3 regions of the Priestia sp. YIM B13490 genome follow, and region 3 is predicted to be linked to each of the others. Evidence: riboswitches for the same ligand, from Rfam matches in the RefSeq annotation. Region 3 holds a riboswitch; each other region holds the start of a gene.
The links. A riboswitch is a leader RNA that binds a small molecule or an ion and turns the genes downstream of it on or off. The one in region 3 is predicted to bind thiamine pyrophosphate.

Region 1 (4,226 bases), on a different contig from region 3:
GATGCTTATTGCGGTAATGAGTAATCCCTCATTATTTTGTATTTTTATAGACCGAACGTTCAGTATTTTTGTAATCAGGAGGTTTATATGTCATTATTGTTAAGAAATCGAGCGGCGATTTTGCTGCTCATGCTAAACATTTTTATTATTTTTACAGGAATCGGTCTCGTTATTCCAATTATGCCAACATATATGACGGAGCTTCATATCAACGGCAGCGTGATGGGCCTCTTAGTAGCGGTGTTTTCACTGACTCAATTTTTGTTTTCACCTTTAGCGGGTCGGTTATCAGATTCGTTAGGGAGAAAGAAAATTATTGTAGCGGGAATGATTGTTTTTGCCTTGTCTGAATGGTTCTTTGGTTCAGTGAGTACACCTCTTTTATTATTTGTATCAAGAATGTTAGGCGGTGTCGGGGCCGCGCTCATTATGCCTGCTGTTATGGCCTATACAGCGGACGTGACGTCTGCTAAAGAACGTGCTAAAGGAATGGGCTATGTGACGGCGGCGATTACAACAGGATTTATTATTGGACCTGGTATCGGCGGCTTTTTAGCTGAATACGGCATGCGTGTACCATTTTATATGGCCGCAGTAGCAGGAGGCTTGGCTGCAGTGATTACGCTTTTGGTTTTGCCAGAGTCTCGTCCTGTACAAAATCATGCTGTTTCAAACAATGAGAATCCAAAAGAAGATCGGCTGCTACTCCAGCTTATGAATTCCTATAAAGAACCTTATTTTCTAAGTTTAATTATTGTTTTTGTGACATCGTTTGGATTATCCAATTATGAAACGATTTTTTCGCTATTTGTTGATCATAAATTTAGCTTTACGCCCAAAGATATTGCGTTTGTTATTACGTTTGGCTCTATTGCGGGGGCCGTAGTGCAGGTTACGATTTTTGGCTGGATTTTAAATAAGTTTGGTGAAAAAAGAGTGATTTCGTTTTGCTTGATGATGACGGGACTTTTTATTTTACTTACGCTGTTTGTGCACACGTACTGGCTTATTATTGTTGTGACATTCATCGTCTTTTTAGCAACAGATATTTTACGTCCGGCAATCAGCACGCAAATGTCGATGATGGCACAAGACGACCAAGGGTATGTAGCCGGACTAAATTCTGCTTATACAAGTCTTGGGAATATTATTGGACCCGTTGTAGCAGGCTTTCTTTTTGATATAAACATTAATTATCCGTACGTATCAGCTGCACTTGTACTGCTGCTTTGTTTTCTTTTATCTTTAAGAGCAGGGAAGGACAGAAAAACAGCTGTGAGAAATCAAGCGGTTCAAGAGAAATAACCATAAGGAAAAAATGATAGAATTCTTAGGGAATTGAAGACCTCGAGTAGCTTACTGGAGGTCTATTGATTATTCTTTTAGGAATGGTGTAAGGTTTAAAGCGCCACTCACCCTATAGAGAAGCTTTATTTTATCGGCAAAACAGTGAAATGGTTGCAAATAAAAAAGGTTAATAGTAAACTTTAAACGTAACAAGAATAGTATGGGAGCTTGCGCGGGGCAGGCTGAGAGTACAGGGACGCCTGTTGACCATTTGAACCTGTTGGATAATGCCAGCGCAGGGAATGTGAGTACATACCAAAGCACTTTGCGCATGCAAGGTGCTTTTTTGTCTTTTTTTTGCAGTGTTAAAACTAAATGAAAAGAGTGAAAAAAACATGGATATTAGTAAAATTTCAGCTCAATTAGAAAAAGTAAGAGATACAAGTCCGCTTGTTCATAATATTACGAATGTTGTGGTAACCAACTTTACAGCAAATGGACTGCTTGCACTAGGAGCTTCACCTGTTATGGCTTATGCGAAGGAAGAAGTGGCTGACATGGCACGAATCGCCGGAGCGCTTGTCTTAAATATGGGTACACTGACGGCTCAAGAAGTAGAAGCGATGAGAATAGCAGGAAAATCAGCAAATGAAAATGGCGTGCCGGTTATTTTCGATCCTGTAGGAGCCGGAGCGACACCGTTTCGTACAGAAGTAGCACGTCAGCTTGTAGAAGAATTAAATATGGCAGTTATTCGTGGTAACGCTGCTGAAGTTGCGAATGTCGTAGGCGAGTCATGGCTCATTAAAGGCGTTGATTCATTAGAAGGGCAAGGAGACGTCATTGAACTTGCTGAAAAAGCAGCGAACAAATTAGATACGGTGATTGTTATCACGGGTAAACAAGATGTAATCACAGATGGAAACAAAACGTATACAGTAGACAACGGTCACCCGTTATTTACGAAAGTGACGGGGACTGGGTGTCTGCTAACATCAATTATAGGAGCTTTCGCTGCTGTAGAAAAAGAATATGTCGAGGCAAGCGTTGCTGCTTTAAGTTTTTACGGAGTGGCAGGTGAAATCGCCGCAGCGAAAAAAGGTGAAGAAGGACCGGGAAGCTTTCAAATTGAGCTGTTAAATCAGCTTCATCTTTTATCTGGGCAGGATATTGAATCATATGCAAGAGTACATCAACGTTAAAAGGAGCCGGAAAATGACAAATGAAGAAATCAAAAAGCTGCTGCAAGTTTATTTTATAATGGGCAGCAATAACTGTAAAAAAGAGCCGAAAGAAGTGTTGAAAGAAGCAATTGAAGGCGGCGTTACCGTGTTTCAATTCCGTGAAAAAGGCGAGGGTGCCTTAACAGGAGAAGCGAAATATCAGCTGGCGAAGGAACTTCAGCAAATTTGTCAGCAGCACAGCGTTCCTTTTGTGGTGAATGATGATCTGGACTTAGCGATCCGCTTACAAGCAGATGGCGTTCATATTGGACAAGAAGATGAAAAAGCTCATATTGTTCGAGAGAAAATAGGAAAAGGAATTGTGGGCGTCTCTGTTCATAATGTACAAGAGCTGCAGCAAGCGATAAAAGACGGGGCGGATTATGTAGGAATGGGACCTGTTTTTCCTACTTCTACAAAAAAAGACGCAAAAGCAGTGCAAGGTACAAAGTTAATTGAAGAAGTGCGAAACCAGAATATTGACTTTCCAATTGTAGGAATCGGCGGGATCACGCCTGAAAATGCCAAACAAGTAGTAGAAGCAGGTGCAGATGGCGTTTCTATTATTACCGCGATTAGCTTAGCAGCGTCTCCAAAAGAAAAAGCAGCTCAATTGAAAGAAGCGGTAAGAAAATAAAAAAAGCGCACAGTGTGCGCTTTTTTATTATAGCTGAACAGTTTGAGGAGTTTCTTCGCCTTCATTCATAAAGCGAATTTCGTTCGGCGTAATTTCAAGAACAACATACTCAGGGTCATTTGGACCGTCAAACCATTCTTTCATGTGATCGTTCCATATACGCCCTTTTAATTGATCACCAGTACGAAGAACAGCTGTACCAGATAATTCTAAGTATTGATCGCCATATCCTTCGCCGCTGTAGCCCAATAGTACGTGCACGTTCGGATTGGCTTCGATTTCCTCTGCCTTATGTGTATTGATATTTGTTGGTGTGTAAAGAGCGATACCATCTTCATCGCTAAAGAATGTCATATAGCGAGAGTGGGGTTTGTTGTTTACAACTGTGGCTAATGTTCCTACACGATTTCCTTCTAATACTTCGTTTACTTTTTTAGCAATTTTTTGTTCATTCATTTTATCCATCTCCTTTATTACTTTTTATGTTCCTCAATCGAAGATAAATAAAACATACATGTCTAAAAAAAATATAAGTTAACAATAAAATAATTATGTAAACTAGTAAAATGAAAAATAAAAAAAGCTAGCTACAGCTAACTAAAAAATAAGCCCGCACTGCCGTAACCCTAAGTGTCTTAAATACCCAGATCTACTAGGTGGGTGCCCTCATAGCTGGGTTTAGCGTCCCAAGAAGGGCGTGCTATCTGCAGCTAAATTTTGAGCTCCCTTTTAACACTCAAAGGTTTAAGACAACATGAGTATACGCACAGCGCAGGTATGTATAACAAATGTAAATAAAATGCCGATATATAAATGTTTTCTAATTAATCAACTTTCATCGTACAAGAAATGATTATAACGGAATAATGAATGGAACGCAAGACTTTTATTTAAAGTTTTTCTTCTCTAACATCTTGGCGGGGAAACAGCAACAAAATAAGAAAAGGGCCCGCAACTGGAATGAAACATAAAAGAAGGTAAGGCCGGGATGCTATCCTTTCTTTTGTCATAACGGAGTAAGAAAGCCACGTTAAAACAAAAAAATCAGCGGTCATCACGCTAACAAGCTGTGACTGCAT
Region 2 (4,226 bases), on a different contig from region 3:
CCCACGCAAAGCGAGAAAAACGACTGACCGAGCGCATAGAGAACAGATGACCCTGTAATGGCTGAAAAATCCGGTTTCAAAAAGAACTTTACTCCGTCCATTGCTCCGTCTAATGTTAAAGAACGCACCACGATAATGATAAAACAAATAAATAACAGCGGCATCATGTATTTATTAGCACGCTCTATTCCTTTTTGTACGCCTTTTGAAATAACAAACACTGTAATTAATAAAAACAGCGCCTGTGCACCTAATACTACATAAGGTTGGCTAATGACGGCATTGAACAACGGACCGTACTCTTTTCCGCTTAGCATACCGGTTACGCTCATAATCGTATATAAAATCACCCAGCCGCCAACGACGCTGTAAAAGGAAAGCAAAACGACACAGCTTAGTACTCCCAGCCTGCCAATCCATACCCAAGCGGATTTTGGAGCAATTGCCTTATAAGCACTAATCGCTTCTTTCCCCGTATGTCTTCCAATGATAAATTCTGCCAACAGAAGCGGCAATCCAATAAAAATCGTAAATAAAATAAACAACGCAAAAAACGCTCCACCGCCACTGGTTCCCGTTACGTATGGAAACTTCCATATCGCTCCTAGACCAATTGCTGCCCCAGCAGATGCTAAAATAAAACCGAGGCGTGAAGACCACTGATTTCCTTTACTCATATAATGTTACTCTCTCCTCTTCTAAACTCAAAACTCACCTGATTAGTACTGTACCATAAATGCAGAAGAAAATCATTCCCGTTTTACTTTTTTCTATAAAACGATATCTATATAGAATAGAAAAAATGAAGAAGCAGCTGCTTCTTCATTTTAAGGTTGGTGTTTCTATTCAAAATTTATTCTCTGTACGAGGATTCATCTCCACGGTAGGCTTCTTGATTTGAAATTTCTTCAATATGCATATGCCCTTCTCTCTCTAAACGAAGGACCGTACGCTCTGCATCTTCATAACTCTCGCACGTCACTTGTTTATATTCCATATCATCTTTATCCGTGTAAGCGACTAAATATGTTTCCATTTTAACTCCTCCTAATATAACCTGTATGTAACGTATGTTGCCTTTTTCGTTTATTTCTAAACATATAGGCTCCAAACATAAAGCCTAGCATACTATAATAGCGGAACTTCAATTTAAAAAAGTTGAATTTTTCATTATGCACCGATGCAACATGGAGGTTACACTTATGACATTTATTTTATCATTCGTACCAATTGTTGTTCCTTTTGGTATTTTAATTAGCTTAATTGCTTTTACAGCTGCTTTTTTACAATCAAAAGAGCATCATAAAAAGCTCTAGCTTACAAAAGCTAGAGCTTCTTTTTAAAAACGTCTATAGCGTTTAATCAATCCCACAATAATGGCAATTGCTAATAAAACAACTGAAATGATGACAGTAATGACAATTGGCTGATTTCCACTTTGCTTCACTGCAATGGCAATATAAGCCCAAATAAAAACAAGCGGATAAACAGCGTCTCGGTTTTTTAATGTAAACATGATGCCCAGCACAGCTCCTACCAGCAGCATAATAATCGTCCATGCTAACTCGTTTAAGCCAAGCAAGTGCTGTATTCCATTTGCTTGAAATATGACAAACACATTGACAATAGTCGCAACAGAAATCCATCCAAGATAAAGCGAAATCGGCAGACGCATAAACCATGTCGTCATTCGAGAATGCTGAATAATGGAATACACAATCATTAATGTGCCTAGAATAAAGAGCATAACTAAAAGAGATAACTTATAGTAATCGTTTTGGAAAATAAAGATCCACGCACTATTTAACAAACAGTTTAGAAAAAACCAAATGCCGATACGTGCATATATTTCCTTTTGATCTTCTCTTGCAAAAAATTGGCGTATAACCCAAATGGTTAATAATAAATAAATAACGCCCCAGATAGCAAAAGCATAACCCGCTGGTGTAAACAACGTAGGAACTTGCGCAGAAGCTTCTCCCGTTGTTTTGCCTCCTATTGGAATGGCATTTGCTAAATAATTCACAAGCAGTGTAATAGCCAAGCCTACTGTATTTAATACAGCATACAAACGAAATTTCGCCATTTTGTTCTCTCCTTTCTTCTATTTATATGGGAGTGTTTCGGAGACGAAAACGGCTCTTCCCTTCATTAATACCTCTTCTTCCCTAAAAATATGCATTTTTAAACAAAAATGATTAAAAATAGCTTTAAGAAATTTCCTCTTTAAGAAAGAAAAGCGGTTAGCACACAATTTCCCATAACGCTTTCTATTTTTCAGAATATATGGTAAGTTAAACTTAGATTAATAGGAAGTCCACTAGGGGTGCCACCGGCTGAGACAAGTTTTCTTGATCCCTTTGAACCTGATCTGGCTCATACCAGCGTAGGAAAGTGGCAATGTTCAGTTTTTACTGTCCTTTGCCACTCCGTTTATAAACGGAGTGTTTTTTATTTCCTTTATGTGCTTGTTTGTGACTTCCTCATATTAAAGGAGGATTTTGATGTCATTTTCATCTCAATTAAGACAAGAAGCAAACTATATTTACGAAGCCATTTTTAACCATCCTTTTATTAAAGGAATTGCTGAAGGAAACGTGCCAAAAGAAGCGCTTATTCACTACGTTTCTCAAGATTACGAATACTTAACAGCATTTGTTCGCATTTACGGCGCTGCTTTAACAAAATGCCGCACGCGTACCGAAATGGAAGCCTTTAATGCCGGCATTTCTACGGTATTACATAGTGAAGTACACCCTCACAATAATTTTTGTGAAGTAGCAGGCGTACGTTATGAAGACCTTCACACTGAGACGCTTTCACCGACGGCCAGCCACTACATTAACCATATGACAAGTGTTGCGCATACAGGCAGCTTAGCAGAAATCATTGCAGTGCTTCTTCCATGTCCATGGACGTACGTTGAAATTGGCCAGCGCATTACAGAACAAGTAAATCCATCTCCTTCTCATCCTTTTTATGAATGGATTCAGTTTTATAATAATGAAGAAATGAATGGCACAACACAATGGTTTTGTAACAAGCTTGATGAACTCGCCGAACAAGCTACTGAAGAAGAACGTAACCGTATGAAAGATCACTTCATCAAAAGCTGTGAACTGGAGTATTTATTTTGGGAAATGGCATATACCCAAGAAAAATGGCCGCTTTCTCAGCTTTCACTTTCAAAATAACGAAAAAGCCTCCTATCAGGAGGCTCTTTTATTTCAATAGTTTTTTGATCATTTTCAAGCTTTGTTTTTCCGAAGGATAGCGGAATGACAAATCAAACTTGGTTGTTTGAGACAGCATGCTTTTAAAATGAGTGAATGTCTGAAAGCTGTCTTTTCCATGATATTGACCCGTGCCGCTTTCTCCCACTCCGCCAAACGGCAAATATGGCGTAGCGATATGCATAAGCGTATCGTTTATACAGCCTCCTCCAAATGAAAGGCGCTCCGTTATCACGTTTTGCACATCTTCACTTTCTGTAAATAAGTAAAGAGCTAACGGCTTAGCTTTTTCTTGAACTTTATGAATGACTTCGTCTAGTGTTTCATATTCAATCATAGGAAGAATAGGCCCAAAGATTTCTTCTTGCATAACATCTGATGTCCAGCTTACTTCACTTAACACCGTAGGTTCTATTGTTAGCGTGTTTTTATTGTACCCGCCTCCAACTATAGCATTTCCGTTTTTTAAAAACTCAACTAGCCGAGTAAAATGACGCTCACTGACAATACGGCCGTAGCGGTCGCTTTCAAGTGGATTACTACCGTAAAATTGAGAAATTGCTTCGCGAAGTTTCTCTACAAGCTGCGCTTTCACTTTTTGATGCACGAGCAAATAATCAGGAGCAACGCACGTTTGGCCTGCATTCATCCCTTTACCAAACATAATTCGCTTCGCTGCAAGATCTAGGTTTGCGTCTTCATGTACAATGCACGGACTTTTTCCGCCTAGCTCAAGCGTGACTGGAATAAGCTGCTTCCCTGCTTCTTGCATAATAATTTTCCCTACATTTACACTTCCCGTAAAGAAAATATAATCAAGCGGCTGTTTTAAAAGCAGGCTCGTCGTGTCTACAGCGCCTTCAATCACCGTCACAAATGCTGGGTCAAAAGCTTCAGCCAGTAATTCTTGTATAACGCGAGATACGCTAGGCGTTAATTCAGAAGGTTTTATAATCGCCGTGTTTCCAGCGGCAATCGCTCCTACTAAAGGAG
Region 3 (4,226 bases):
ACTGTCCGTTAATCACGATATCGCCTTCACTCTGCTGTTCAAGACCTGTAATGAGACGAAACAACGTACTTTTCCCAGAACCGCTCGCTCCAACGATACTGACAAACTCGCCTTCTTTCACGTCTAAGTTTAATGATGTTAAAATCGGTTGATCACCGTTTTTGTACGTAAAACTGACGTTTTGAAAAGATAACACAGACTTATTCATGAATTGGCCACATCGCTTCGTTATAAGCCATATCCCAGAACATATACTCAAAACGCGTTGTATTTAAGAAAATTTCTTCGAGCTTTTCTAACTCCACTTCTGATTTGTCTGCAGTAAGTGAGTCGAATAAATTAATACACCATGTCGCTAGTTCTCCAAATTCTTCTGAGCTGTACATTTCAATCCACTCATGATAAAACTCATTGTTAGCTCCAGGCTTTTCACTGAGTTCTTTTCCTATTTCCCAATAGCTCCACATACAAGGCAAAAGAGCCGCCACTAATTCAGCTAATGTTCCGCTTTGACCAACGTGCAGCATATAGTGTGTGTATGCAAGCGTTGTAGGAGATGGCTGCGCTTTTTCTAATTCTTTTTCGCTGATTTCAAATTTCTTGGCATACTCACGGTGCAGGCTCATTTCTTCGTTTAATGTAGAATCCAAAAGTGCAGCAAATTTCCCCATCGTTTGAACATCAGTAGCTTTCATGGCTCCAATCGCAAATAATTTGGCATAATCAATTAGGTAAAGGTAATCTTGAATCATGTAAAAGCGAAACTTCTCCTTTTCAAGCGTTCCGTCTCCCATTCCCTGTACAAAGGGATGATTATGATTTTGACGCCAAATAGGCTGCAGCTTTTCGTATAATCGTTCACTAAATTTCATGATGATCACTCCTTATGCGTATGCAGCCACGTATAAATGAACTGCACCATCACTTTTGTATATTGAATAAGCTGATTCATATCTAATTGTTCATTCACAGCATGTGCATTTGCTAAATTTCCCGGACCGTAAATAGCTGCCGGAATTCCCGCATCAGCTAGCCAACCGCCATCTGTTACGCTAGTTGACACATCGATTGGGGGCTTTTTCCCTTCAATTTGTTCATGAGTATTTGCAAGCAGCTGTACTCCAGCATGATTTTCATCAATTTCTAATGACGGGAAGATTTCTCCTCTGTCTTCAATCATTGATGTGCCTCCCCATTCAAAGGTTGGCAGGTTATCTTTTAACCATGGATCTGCTTTTGCAATAGCTAAAATGTATTCTTCCACTTCTTTTGATACTTGGTCGTATGATTCATTGGGATAATAGTGAACGGTGATCCACAGCCTGCATTCATCTGCAATAAACGCAGCATGCCTTCCCCCTTCGATTACTGCTGGATTAATCGTATTTGTTCCCGGCAAAAATCCTGGATAGCTTTTTGTAACAGCCCAGTGGCGCTCCAATTCTTGCAGCCCTCCGATCACTTTTGCCATCTTCTCAATAGCACTCGCAGCTAACAGACCTCCTCCAGCATGAATCATACTTCGGCGTGTACCGTCATGATAGGTTTTACTGCTTTTTATCGTAATCCATCCCGTGATCACTCCGCCTTGACCTTGAATATGTAAATCACTCGTATCAGCAACAAGCGCAAAGTCAGCTGTATATCCTTTCTGACAGCATTGCAGCGTACCTGCCTCTCCCACTTCTTCTCCTACAACGGATTCAAAAATCAAGTCTCCCGGCAGTTCGATTCCTGCTTCTGTTAAAAGCTGGACTGCAAATAATGCTCCTGCCAAGCCGCCTTTCATATCAGCAACTCCGCGTCCGATTATCATGTTGTCTTTTACCACAGCTTCAAACGGATTTGTCTCCCACTTTTCATTTTCTTGTACCTCAGCTACATCCATATGCCCGTTAATAATTAAGCTTTGATAGTCAGCTGATTTTTTCCCTTTTAGCGTGCCCACTACAATAGGATCGTTGCAATATAAATCCCACATATCGATGGAAAAACCGCAGCTTTTAAGGAAATCTGCTACGTAACGCTGCGCTTCATGAGAATTTCGTGCAGGAGGCGCCGGCGTTTTATATGAAACAAGCGTTTTTACTAACTGGATTAGCTCCCCTTTGCGCTCCTCTACCTGTTTGACAATCAAATCAATTGTTTCTTCCATGTATGACACCTTCCTTTACGCATAAAAAAACACTTCTTTCGCAGGAAAGAAGTGTTTTTGTTTATATACAAAAAATTATTATAACGAGTTCGTAAGGAAATACCATACAAAACATCCATTACAATACCTCTTTCCTACGCTAGTATTACCTAGTTCAGGTTATAAGGGTTAAGACTTCTCGTCTCTCTCAGCTTAGAAAGCACCCCTAGTGGCGTTGTATCTCTATAAAATTAAACGATTATCATATGTTTACCTGTAATAGTTTTATCATAGTAAAGCGTTTTATTCAATAGAAAGGTTCATGATTCAGCAATGAAAATAGTTTCCTTTTTAGTAAAATAAAAAGCACACACCTTTTTTAAGCAGTGTGTGCTCTTTACTTTTATAAGCTTACTAGTTAGCGGCTTTTTTAAAAATACGCGGTTTTTCCATTTAGACAGTGACAAGCTCAAGTTTTTGCCCCGGTCTCACTAACGAAAGCAGCTCATGATCTTCTTCTATTACATACCCAATCACATTCACATTAGCATTTGCAGGCAAATTCGTTTTAGCTATTTGAACCTCTCCTCTGTAACGTCCGTAGCCATCATTGTCCATTGTAATTGCTCCCATTCTGCGCTCTACTGTATGAAATGGCGGCACTGGTTTTACAGATCGAGTATCAACTAAACGCAGAACGTCTTTTGATACATCCGGACGCACGCTGTACGTTCCCTCTATATGAGGTGAACGAATGCGCAGCGGAATAATACGGCTTTCTTGATATTGAACCAAACGCTTTAATAAACTTGAACCGGCGCATGGATCTCCAATATAAACCTCTGCTACTCCGCATCCGTATAAATCTACTGCAGAGGTAAAAGGACATCTATTACGGTCTGTTTCTCTAGTAGGAAGACCTTGATAAATAGGGCCTCTTTTTTCGTCTTCTCCAGGAATATAAGCGCAGACTGGAATCCGAAGTTCATTAAATAAATCTGTCTGCTGTTGAAAAAACGTTTCTTCAAGCCCTGTTTCAGGCCGCGGATAAAAATTATGCCATGCAAGCAGCTGATGATGATGAAGACCTGCAGATAAGAGTGCTTCAATTTCTTGTTTGGATAACGTACTTGCATTAACAGCAATATAAAATTCATTCGCAAGCGAAAGAGTTTCTTCTGCGCTAAAGCCATCGTCTAGTCTAATACCAGATACGCCAAGTGAAGATAGCGACATAAGGCTTTCAATACCTAAATGAACTGGCGTATGCTTAGATACGTCTGCATACACGCTTATTCCACAATCTCTAGCCACATGAAGCAAGTCTTTTGCCCGTTCAGCCAAATCTCCTTTTTCTTCTGGAATGTGAAGCGAAGTGAATGCACGTGTGACGCCGCACTCACTCGCTTCTATTAATTTTTCGGGGGCATCACTATCATTTAAATAAAACGAAATACCGATCATTCAAACTCCCTCGCCATTTCATCGTTAAATCCAAAGAAATAGGTACAAACAAAGCCTGCTGCATAAGCAACAACTAATCCAAGTAAATAAAGAAGAATTTGATGCGCATGAACTAAAAACGTAAGCGGTAAACCTGATACCCCCACCGCTACAGTTGCAATATGAAAGTGCGCCTGAAATGCTCCGCCGATTCCAGCTCCGAGACAAGCGGTTAAGAATGGACGCCCTAAAGGAAGTGTGACTCCAAAAATAAGCGGCTCTCCGATTCCAAGCAGCCCTGAAGGAAGAGCGCCTCCAATTGCTCGCTTTAAACGTTTTTTCTTCGTTTTGATATAAATAGCAAAAGCGGCACCTACCTGACCGGCTCCGCCCATTGCTAGTATAGGAAGAAGCGGATCATCTCCAATTGAATTGATAAGCTCTAAATGAACAGGAGTAAGACCTTGATGCAGTCCTGTAATGACAAGCGGCAAGAACGTTGCTCCTAAAACAAAGCCTGCTACAACTCCTCCAACCTCTAAAACTCCTAAAAGGCCTTTTGTGATTCCATCTGAAATCAAACCTCCGATTGGCATGAACACTACATACGTAATAATGCCTGTAATTAACACCGTAACGGTCGGTGTAA

Region 1: another riboswitch for thiamine pyrophosphate. It lies ahead of thiM (hydroxyethylthiazole kinase); the one in region 3 lies ahead of ACFX4R_RS08635 (acetylornithine deacetylase).
Region 2: another riboswitch for thiamine pyrophosphate. It lies ahead of tenA (thiaminase II); the one in region 3 lies ahead of ACFX4R_RS08635 (acetylornithine deacetylase).

Annotation. Positions count from the first base shown of each region.
Region 1 covers NZ_JBHZOT010000003.1:334,060-338,285, forward strand. The annotation lists gene ACFX4R_RS11590 (MFS transporter) at 88-1,305, shown strand; TPP riboswitch at 1,498-1,606, shown strand; gene thiM (hydroxyethylthiazole kinase) at 1,683-2,489, shown strand; gene thiE (thiamine phosphate synthase) at 2,503-3,147, shown strand; gene ACFX4R_RS11605 (pyridoxamine 5'-phosphate oxidase family protein) at 3,175-3,603, opposite strand; RNA gene ssrS (6S RNA) at 3,751-3,928, opposite strand; gene ACFX4R_RS11615 (hypothetical protein) at 4,038-4,226, opposite strand, start outside.
Region 2 covers NZ_JBHZOT010000003.1:318,620-322,845, reverse strand. The annotation lists gene ACFX4R_RS11530 (sodium-dependent transporter) at 1-677, opposite strand, end outside; gene ACFX4R_RS11525 (hypothetical protein) at 854-1,036, opposite strand; gene ACFX4R_RS11520 (TspO/MBR family protein) at 1,340-2,086, opposite strand; TPP riboswitch at 2,313-2,410, shown strand; gene tenA (thiaminase II) at 2,505-3,194, shown strand; gene ACFX4R_RS11510 (aldehyde dehydrogenase) at 3,223-4,226, opposite strand, start outside.
Region 3 covers NZ_JBHZOT010000002.1:642,133-646,358, forward strand. The annotation lists gene ACFX4R_RS08625 (ABC transporter ATP-binding protein) at 1-208, opposite strand, end outside; gene tenA (thiaminase II) at 201-872, opposite strand; gene ACFX4R_RS08635 (acetylornithine deacetylase) at 878-2,155, opposite strand; TPP riboswitch at 2,270-2,372, opposite strand; gene ACFX4R_RS08640 (MupG family TIM beta-alpha barrel fold protein) at 2,588-3,598, opposite strand; gene ACFX4R_RS08645 (PTS transporter subunit EIIC) at 3,595-4,226, opposite strand, start outside.